DNA from 2 places in the Simiaoa sp. genome. Region 2 is predicted to be linked to the other one. Evidence: predicted binding sites of a transcription regulator. Region 2 holds the regulator's gene; the other holds the start of a gene.
The links. Region 2 encodes Rex, which represses fermentation and respiration genes when NADH is low (regulators of the CRP and FNR family bind a similar motif). Its sites were predicted from a motif close to ATTGTTAANTANTTAACAAT; they were not measured.

Region 1 (5,366 bases), on a different contig from region 2:
ACCATTGCAGCGGAAGCTGACGTTATGATTGTAATAGGAGGGAAGCACAGTTCCAACAGCAGAAAGCTTTACGAAATCTGCCAAAGGGAATGTGAGCACACCTATTTTATACAGACACTGGATGACTTGCATTTAGATCTACCTAAAGCTGTTCGACTAGTGGGTATTACCGCGGGGGCTTCCACCCCAAATAAATTAATTGAGGAGGTTCAAAATTATGTCAGAATTAACTTTTGAACAAATGCTGGAAGAATCATTAAAGACAATACATGCAGGAGAGGTAGTCGAAGGTACAGTCATCGATGTGAAACCGGAAGAGATCATTCTGAACATCGGATACAAATCTGACGGTATTCTTACCAAGAACGAATACACCAACGACTCCAGCGTGGATCTTACCACGGTTGCCAAGGTTGGTGACACCATGGAAGTTAAGGTTCTGAAAGTAAATGATGGTGAGGGTCAGGTTCTCCTTACCTACAAGCGTCTTGCTGCAGACAGAGGCAACAAGAGAATCGAAGAAGCATTTAACAATCACGAAGTACTTAAAGCAACCGTATCCCAGGTACTGGACGGTGGCTTAAGTGTAATCGTGGACGAAGTAAGAATCTTCATCCCCGCAAGCTTGGTATCCGATACTTATGAGAAGGATCTGACCAAGTATGCCGGACAGGAGATCGAATTCGTGATCAGCGAGTACAATCCCAAGAGAAGAAGATACATCGGCGACCGTAAGCAGCTCATCGTAGCTAAGAAGGCTGAACTGCAGAAGGAACTCTTCGAGAAGATCAAAGAAGGCGACATCGTAGAAGGCGTTGTTAAGAACGTAACCGATTTCGGTGCATTTATCGATCTGGGTGGTGCAGACGGACTGCTTCATATCTCTGAGATGTCCTGGGGCAGAGTGGAACATCCCAAGAAGGTATTCAAGGTTGGCGACAAGCTGAAAGTCCTGATCAAGGAGATCAACGGCAATAAGATCGCATTATCCCTCAAATTCGATGATGCTAACCCTTGGAAGGACGCTGCACAGAAGTATGCAGTCGGCAATGTAGTAACCGGTAAGGTTGCAAGAATGACTGACTTTGGTGCATTCGTAGAGTTAGAGCCCGGTGTGGACGCACTGCTTCATGTATCTCAGATTGCCAAGGAGCATATCGAGAAGCCCTCTGATGTACTGAGCGTAGGCGATGAAGTAACTGCAAAGGTTGTAGACTTTAATGAGGCGGATCATAAGATTTCCCTTAGCGTTAAGGCACTGACTGCTCCTGAACCCGCTGAGGCAAAGGAAGAGTCTGACGCAGATGTAGTATCTGTGGATATCGACGCTGTAATCGCTGCAGAAGCTGCAGACACTGAGGAATAAGTAACCGTTAGGTGGTAGATATTCGTGATATACGATTATGAGTATTTTAAAAAAGAGATTTATTCTCTGACTACGATCGATCTGAATGCTTACAAAGAGAAGCAGATGAAGCGGCGTATCGATACCCTGATCGCTAAACATAAGATTGTAGGATATGATAAGTATGTACAGGCACTGAAGACGGATAAAGAACTATTCGAGGAATTCGTAGGATATATTACGATTAATGTCTCAGAATTCTATCGTAATCCGGAACAGTGGAAATATCTGGAAGACACCGTGATCCCGGAGCTGATCCAACGTTTTGGTAAGAATCTTAAGATCTGGAGTGCTGCCTGTTCCACAGGGGATGAGCCTTACTCACTGGTAATGGCTCTGTCACGGCACATTCCGTTACAGCAGATCCACATCTATGCTACCGATCTGGACAAGCAGGTCATTGCGAAGGCAAAGGCTGGTCTGTACGGTGAGAAGAGCATAGAAGGAGTGCCGGAAGATCTGAAGAAGAAATACTTCACGAAGATTGGCCCCTCCTATAAGATAGCAGATGAGATCAAAGCGAGAGTGGATTTCCACCAGCATAATTTACTAAAGGATATGTATCCTACCGATTGTGATCTGATCGTGTGCAGAAATGTACTGATCTACTTTACGGAAGAAGCAAAGGATCAGGTATTCCGGAAGTATTACCAGTCCCTGGCGAAGGGCGGTATGCTGTTTATCGGAAGTACGGAACAGATTATGAATTATCGTGAGATTGGTTTTGACAGAAAGAGTTCTTTCTATTATGTAAAACCGTTATAACAAAAAAGAGGAAAGCGGATTCGCTTTCCTCTTTTTTTGGCTGACAAATTGATTTTAGTAAGTAGATGCGATCATGGACAGAACGTGGTTGGCATACTGCGTAAAACCTTCTCTGTTTTTCTTCATCTCATCGGTTAGCTCGAAGAACAATTCTTTGCTCTTATAATCTCTCTTAAAGAAAGGAGTAAATAAGATATCCCATTGCGGCAGATAGCAGGAGAACTTCCTGGTATAGCAATTTGCTGCCGAGGCCTGGATCCGATGCTCCTTATCGACGAAACCGGCAACGGATTTATGCAGTGCTACATCCTCTGTGGGAAGATAATAGTAATCCGTGTAATTGGAATAGAAATATTTCAGCTCTTCCTCATAGATCGGTACTTTTAAGGTAGCATTGTCTCCTTCGCCGCGGAAGTAGCAGTTCGCAGCGCATGCAGTTACGGGCTTGGGCAGAGGAGTGGGGAGCTGCAGAGTGATCAGCAGCTCCTTGCGCTTGGAACCGTTCACGTCTTTATAGTAATTTGCCTGTACCTTCTTGGCTTTTACACTGTTTTCGTTGAACAGATCGTAATATGCCAGGATCGGAAGAACCTCTAACATCCCCTTTAAATCATCTGCATTATGTAAGAACAATGCCTTTTCGGTGAACTCCGAAGGATTCTTCACGTAATCATGGTACAGACCGATCAGTTCACCGCCGGAGAAGACATCGGTACGGGCAATTCCCAGATATTGTTCCAGGGTCTTCTGCTTACAGTTCGGAAGCTTTAAAAAGAACTTATAGGGAGAGATCCTGCGGTAAATATCGATTCCCCGGAATCCTTCAAAGGAGAAGGGAAGCTTTAGCTGTGTACACTTTTGCGTAATAAAAGGAAGATCAAAATTATTACCGTTAAAATGTACGAGATAGCGGTAATCCCTGGAAAAATCAAAGAAAGCAGTGAGAATCTCACCTTCTTTTGAATAATCCTCTGCCATCCACTGGATGGTATGCCATTTGCCTGCCTGATAATAGGCACAGCCTATCATATATAAATAAGAAGTACGGGAAGTGAAGCCTGTGGTCTCAATATCGAGAAAAAGTATCTGCTCCAGAGGCGCCAGCTTATCCAGGGGATAGGAGATCGCAAAATTCTCCAGAGTCTCTTCTGATTTTTTCATGTATGACCTCTTTCTGCCGTATGAGGCAATTTGATCAGTCCGTTATAGATGAATTTATTCTACCATAATTTTATAATTTGCAGTAGCATTTTGTTGATAAAAGTTGATAAAATTTGATAAAAATAGTACAATTACCATGATGTACATTGAAATATAAGTAACTATTTAGAAAGGATGTTAGGAAATGGCAAAGTTGACATTTGTAGGCGGAATACATCCCTATGATGGAAAAGATCTGTCCAAGGACAAACCGATCCAGGATGTCCTGCCCAAGGGAGAAATGGTCTATCCTCTGTCCCAGCATATCGGTGCTCCTGCAAAGCCTATTGTGGCAAAAGGAGACAGGGTACTGGCGGGCCAGAAGATCGCGGAGAGCGGTGGCTTCGTGTCGGCACCCATCTATGCATCTGTGTCGGGTACGGTGAAAGCCATTGAGACGAGACGAGTGGTAACGGGAGATCTGATACAGAGTATTATAATTGACAATGACGGTCTGTATGAGAGCGAAGAATTTCATCCGTATGCACCGGTGGATAAGCTGCAGAAGGAAGAGATCATTGACATTGTGAAGGAAGCCGGAATCGTAGGTATGGGTGGTGCCGGATTCCCTACCCATGTGAAGCTGTCACCGAAAGATCCCAATAAAATTGAATATGTCATCGCCAACTGTGCGGAATGTGAGCCTTATCTGACTTCCGATTACCGTAGAATGATGGAAGAACCGGACAAACTGATCGGTGGTCTGAAGATCATGCTGAAGCTGTTTGACAATGCCCATGGTATTCTGGCGGTGGAAGATAATAAACCGGATTGCATTTCATTGCTGAAGCAGCTGACGAAAAATGATCCGCAGATCACAGTCAAGGCATTGAAGACGAAGTACCCCCAGGGTGCGGAGCGTCAGTTGATCTATGCCACAACAGGACGTAAGATCAATTCCTCCATGCTTCCTGCGGATGTGGGATGTATCGTGGACAATGTGGATACTGTAGTGGCTATTTACAGAGCCGTGACGGAAGGGCGACCTCTGATGGAACGTATCATAACCGTTACCGGTGATGCCGTGGCGAATCCCCGGAACTTCCGCGTACCCATCGGCATGAGTTATCAGGAGCTGTTGGATGTGGCAGGTGGATTTAAACAGGAGCCGGAGAAGATCATCTGTGGTGGCCCCATGATGGGCTTCGGCATGTTCCAGCTGGATGTGCCTACGACCAAGACATCCACAGCGCTGCTGGCACTGACCCAGGATGATGTATCCGCTATGGAGCCTGGTCCCTGTATCAACTGTGGGCGCTGTGTGGAAGCCTGTCCCGGCCGTATTGTGCCCAGTCTCTTAGCAACTTATGCAGAGCACTTTGATGAGGAAGCGTTCGTAGAGCATAATGGCATGGAATGCTGTGAGTGCGGCTGTTGTAGTTATGTATGTCCGGCAAAGCGTCCTCTGACGCAGGAGATCAAATCCATGCGTAAGATCCAGCTCGCCAAAAAGAAAAAGAAGTAGGAGGGAAGAACATTGAGCGGACTTTTGAAAGTATCTTCAAATCCTCATATAAGGTCAAAAGTAACGACCAGCAGTATTATGACAGCTGTGGTGATCGCACTGCTGCCTGCTGCCGGTTTCGGAATCTATAACTTCGGTCCCAGAGCATTGGCAGTGATGGCTGTGACCATTGCAAGCACAGTCCTGACAGAATTGTTATTCGGCTGGCTCTGGAAGAAAAAAATTACCATTACCGATATGTCTGCGGTAGTAACGGGACTTTTACTGGCACTGAACCTGCCGGTGAGCATTCCGCTGTGGATGGCGGCTTTGGGAGGTGTGTTTGCAATTCTGGTAGTAAAAATGCTGTTCGGTGGTCTGGGACAGAATTTCATGAACCCGGCACTGGCAGCCAGATGTTTCCTGTTGATCTCTTTCCCTTCGCAGATGACGAACTTTACCTGTGATGCGTATACCGGAGCTACCCCACTGGCGGCACTGAAGGCAGGAGAGAGTGTCAATGTTATGAACATGATCGTAGGTAAGACTGCC
Region 2 (5,366 bases):
TGCCAGTATTTTCGTGTTCTCCGCAATGTTTTCTTTCATATGGACCATATTTTCCCAGATGGCATCCAGATCCACTTCCGCCCATACCCGTTGATAGGACTCTAATTTTTCCTGCAGTTCTCTCGTCATATTTTCACGCTTTCTTATTTTGATTTTTCATCAGACATTCGGCGATATCTCCCGCCATCACACCATATTCGGTATGAAGTCCGGCCGCCAGATCACCTGCCATGCCGTGCAGATATACGCCACAGGTCGCAGCCTCCGGGGCATCCATTCCCTGCGCCAGCAATCCCAGGATCACGCCGGTCAGCACATCTCCGCTGCCTGCCGTAGCCATTCCGCTGTTGCCCGTGGTATTCAGATAGCAGGCTCCCTGTTCCTTACATACCACAGTCCTCGCATCCTTGGCAACTGCTACGGCATGAAATCGCTTGGCCAGTATTTTCGCACATGTGGGGAGGTCGTCCTTGCACTCTGAGGTCGTCCGTTTTAGCAGTCTTGACATTTCCCCCACATGAGGTGTCAGAAGGATCACTCTGCCTTCCGCACCCTGGGCGCGCAGTTCTTCTGCCAGCATCCTGCCGTTCTCCTCTGCCAGGAGGTTTAGGGCATCTGCATCCAGCACCAGCGGCTTCCTGCTTCTCTCCACCACGGTCTTCAGACATTGCAGTGCCTGTTCTTCTCTGCCGATGCCAGGACCTATGGCGATGACATCCGCCCAGTCTAAGCTCTCCGTCAGCTGTCTGCAGGAGCCGTACAACGCTTCCGGAATCCCCTGCTGTATGATCTGTCGGTTCTCTTCCGCGGTAATCACCTTTACCATGCCGGCTCCGGTACGATAGGCTGCTTTCGCCGCCAAAATGGCTGCACCCGCCATGCCGTTACTTCCTGCAACAAGCAGTGCTTTGCCGAAGGTTCCTTTGTTCCCTGAAGCGTTTCTCTTAATTAACTGTACGGAACCTTTCTCATAAGTGTACATTTCTGGTTCCTGTCCTAAGAAGCTCTCCTGTCCGATCCCCACATTCGCAGTCCGGACTTCTCCGGCGTATTCCGCACCGGGATACAGTACCAGTCCTCTCTTACAGAAACCAAAAGTGACCGTGGCATCCGCCAGAAATGCACAACCCAGCACTCTGCCGGTATCTGAGCAGATACCGCTTGGCACATCCAGTGCCAGCTTAAATCCCTCTGCCTTGTTCATCTCTTTTACGGCATCCGCATAGTTTCCCTCCACAGGGCGGCTTAATCCCACGCCGAAGAGGGCGTCTACAATTACATTATATTCATCCACCGCAATATTACTGTCTGTCTTCACCGGAAAATGTTGCAACGTCTGCCACTGCGATTTCCACTGCTTGGTAGCTCTCTGCATATCTCCCACGCATTTTACCGCGACTGCGTATCCGTCCGCCGCAAGAAGTCTTGCTAACGCCAGGCCATCGCCGCCATTGTTCCCCATACCAGCAAAAATGAGCACTTTCGTCCGTTCTTTCACGGCATCAAAGCGCTCTTTTATAAAATCCTCCGCTGCCAGAGCCGCTCTCTCCATCAGGACCGGCCCCGGTATGCCGAGGTACTCTATGGTATTCTTATCGTATTGCTTCATTTCCTGTGCAGTTACCAGATATTTCATACTATTTTTGCTCCGGATTATATTTCATGTCAAACAGATTGACCACCTCTGCACCAAAGATGTCATGCATGTAGTTATAGATCTCCTGATTCTGCTGCTCCATCTGCTGTTTCTCGATCAGACGTTTTTTCAGTTCAATGCGAATAGCACTCACCCACTCCGCAGTATCATTGATCTGTTTGTCATTATCCTTCATAATATCATAGCAGCACTCCATAGTAAACATCATAAGCTGAAGATTTAATCTTTCGATCTCCCGGGGGAGGTCTTTCAGCTCATCTTCATAAGCTTCCAGCTTCTCATTACATTCTTCGATCAGTCGCTTATGTTCTTCGATCTGCTTGTTCAGCTTGCTGTTCTCACCCTGCTGATCCGCTTCGTTCACCATGGGAACGATCTCTTTCATCAGCTTCTTTTTCAGATTACGGATTTCCTTCGACTCCGTATTCAGCTTTCCCTGTCTTTTTAACAGCTGATTCAGAGCATCCTCCGTCTCTTTTAACGGAACAGAACCAGTCTTATTCAGCAGCTTGTACCACTTATTATCCAGGGTGAGTACGGGCAAATGTTTCCCAACAAGTGCACTTTTAAAAGCTTCCTGCCGGTTCCTCGCATTTTCTCCTGCGTTATCGTTGCCCATAATATCACTCCCTTTATGCCTTACTCTCTCGTAAGCTCACGAATTCGTGCTATCGCACTCTTCATCCCGCTTCGCAGCCGCTTGTTTTTCCCTGGGGCTCATTATTTTATATCTGAATTGTAACGGTTAATATTATACGAAAGTTTCATTAAACTGTCTGACAGATGTACATTCTCTACTTGTATTCCCTCCGGAACGTTCAGATCTACATGCGCAAAGTTCCAGATGGCGCGGATCCCGTTCGCCACCAGCTTGTCAGCCACTTCTACGGCACTGGTCTTGGGAATCGTCAGTACTGCAATATCAATGTCATTCTCCCGGATAAAAGATTCCAGCTGCTCCATGGGCATAACCTTCACACCACGGACATCTTTCCCCACAAGCTCCGGGTTCGCATCGAACATTCCCTTGAAAATAAAACCACGACGCTCGAAGTTCAAATAATTACCCAGGGCTCTGCCCAGGTTACCAGCTCCGATAATAACGAAATTGTGCTGCTTATCCAGTCCTAATATCTTACCGATCTCACGGTACAGATATTCTACATTATATCCATATCCCTGCTGACCAAATCCGCCGAAATTATTGAAATCCTGTCGTATCTGGGATGCGGTCACCTTCATCAGTCCGGAAAGTTCCTGCGAAGAGATTCGTTCCACACCTTCATCCTTAAGTTCCCCCAAATATCGAAAGTATCTGGGCAGTCTGCCGATCACAGCCTGTGAAATTCCTTTTGCTTCCAATACTTTCACCTCCGATTATTTAAGTATACACCATATGTTAAAAACTTGTCAATGAATTGACAGGTTTTCTTCTTTTCGTTACAATAAAATTTAAAAAGTCCGTTCTGTGTGGGCTGGAAATAAAGGATACTTACTACCATGATATTATCTTGTCAGAATATTTCAAAAGCATTTGTGGAAAATCAAGTATTAAAAAATGTCTCTTTTCATATAGAGGATCATGAAAAAGCTGCCATTGTGGGCATCAACGGTGCCGGAAAAACAACGCTGCTCCGCATCATCGTAGGAGAAATGACTCCCGATGACGGACAGGTGGTTCTGGCGAAAGACAAGACACTTGGGTATCTCGCCCAAAACAGCACCGTGGACACCTCTCACACCATTTACGAGGAACTGTTGTCCGTCAAGGCGGATCTGTTGCGCCTGGAGGAAAAGATCCGGGAATGCGAAAACAATATGAAGCATGCTGATGGGGACGCTCTGGAAGACCTGATGAAGCAGTACACCTCTCTCACCCACGCTTTCGAGACCGGCGGCGGCTATCTCTACCGCAGTGAGCTGGTCGGAGTGTTAAAGGGACTGGGCTTTACCGAAGATGAATTCTCCAAGCCGGTTGCCACACTCTCCGGCGGTCAGAAGACCCGGGTGGCGTTAGGCCGACTCCTGTTACAAAATCCGGATCTGATCATCTTAGACGAGCCGACCAACCACTTAGATATGAACTCCATCGCCTGGTTAGAGACTTATCTGTTGAATTACAAGGGAGCCGTTCTCATCGTCTCCCACGACCGGTATTTCCTGGACCGGATTGCCGGGAAAGTCATCGAGATCGATCAATCCAAGGCTACGACCTTTATTGGGAATTACTCCGATTATGCCATAAAAAAGGAACAGCTGCGCGTCGCTGCCTGGAATGCCTATATGAACCAGCAGCGTGAGATCAAGCATCAGGAAGAAGTTATCGAAAAATTAAAGTCCTTCAACCGGGAAAAGTCCATCAAGCGGGCGGAAAGCCGGGAGAAAATGTTGGACAAGATCGAGGTCATCGAAAAGCCCTCCGAGGTCCGCACGGATATGAAGCTGACGCTGACGCCCCGGATCTTAAGCGGAAATGATGTGCTGACTGTAGAGCATCTGTCCAAAAGCTTTGACTCCCATAAGCTTTTTACCGATGTCAATTTCGAGATCAAACGCGGCGAGCATGTGGCAATCATCGGTGATAATGGCAGCGGTAAGACCACTTTGCTTAAGATCTTAAACGGTCTCGTCCCCGCAGATCAGGGCACTTTCCGCCTAGGTTCCAATGTTGAGATCGGCTATTACGATCAGGAGCATCACGTGCTCCACAGCGAGAAGACATTGTTTGAAGAGATCTCGGACGATTATCCTTACCTGAACAATACCCAGATCCGCAATGTGCTGGCGGCTTTCCTCTTCACCGGGGAGGATGTGTTCAAGCGCATCAGTGATCTGAGCGGCGGTGAGCGCGGACGCGTGTCTCTCGCCAAGCTGGTACTCTCCAACGCAAACTTCCTCATCCTGGATGAGCCGACGAACCACTTAGATATCATGTCCAAGGAGATTCTGGAGGATGCCCTGAACGGTTACGAGGGAACCATATTGTATGTCTCCCACGACCGTTACTTCATCAACCGTACCGCCCACAGGATCCTGGATCTGACGGAGGGACAATTCGTAAGTTATGTTGGAAATTATGACTACTATCTGGAAAAGCACGACACCGTAATGGCTGCCATAGAAGCCAGTACTCCGCAGAGTGCGGATGCAGATAACACGGCTGCCACTAAGGCTGCAGAATCCGAAGTCAAATTGGACTGGAAAGCACAGAAGGAAGAACAGGCGAGACTCCGCAAGAAAGAAAACGACCTGAAAAAATGCGAGGAAAAGATTGCCGAGCTGGAAGCCCGCATCTCCGAGATCGACACCGAAATGTCCGATCCCGCCATCGGCACCCAGGTGGCGAAATTGCAGGAGCTGACTAAAGAGCAGGCAGCCTGCCAGGAACAATTGGAAAAATTATATGAACAGTGGGAAGAACTGGCAGAGTAAATATTTTTAAGGGAAGGGCACAGCAACGATAAAGTCGTTGGCTATGCCCTTCTTTTGGTACAACGCTGGAATATATAGGTTTAAATCGTAATATCATTGTTTTTGCAGAACGACCGAAGGTCTTCTTCGAATAGTTTATAATCTATCTTGCCCTTTTTAGAAACAGCTTTTACTGACGATAATATATTATTTATAATCAGTGTTTTCTTTCTGGCAATATCGGCATTAACATATTCCTCGTAATCAATATGTAGACTTACTGAGGCAAAACCAGATT

Region 1: a site for Rex is predicted at 3,444-3,463, ahead of rsxC (electron transport complex subunit RsxC). Genes of this name have one in related genera too.

What each region holds. Positions count from the first base shown of each region.
Region 1 covers NZ_JBOKRY010000007.1:41,918-47,283, forward strand. Annotated here, with positions in the region: gene ispH (4-hydroxy-3-methylbut-2-enyl diphosphate reductase) at 1-237, shown strand, start outside; gene rpsA (30S ribosomal protein S1) at 218-1,366, shown strand; gene ACTRDR_RS04175 (CheR family methyltransferase) at 1,394-2,170, shown strand; gene ACTRDR_RS04180 (ribonuclease H-like domain-containing protein) at 2,225-3,331, opposite strand; gene rsxC (electron transport complex subunit RsxC) at 3,516-4,835, shown strand; gene ACTRDR_RS04190 (RnfABCDGE type electron transport complex subunit D) at 4,848-5,366, shown strand, end outside.
Region 2 covers NZ_JBOKRY010000013.1:63,192-68,557, forward strand. Annotated here, with positions in the region: gene alr (alanine racemase) at 1-129, opposite strand, end outside; gene ACTRDR_RS06970 (NAD(P)H-hydrate dehydratase) at 134-1,636, opposite strand; gene ACTRDR_RS06975 (hypothetical protein) at 1,638-2,276, opposite strand; gene ACTRDR_RS06980 (redox-sensing transcriptional repressor Rex) at 2,378-3,019, opposite strand; gene ACTRDR_RS06985 (ABC-F family ATP-binding cassette domain-containing protein) at 3,158-5,089, shown strand; gene ACTRDR_RS06990 (Imm44 family immunity protein) at 5,170-5,366, opposite strand, start outside.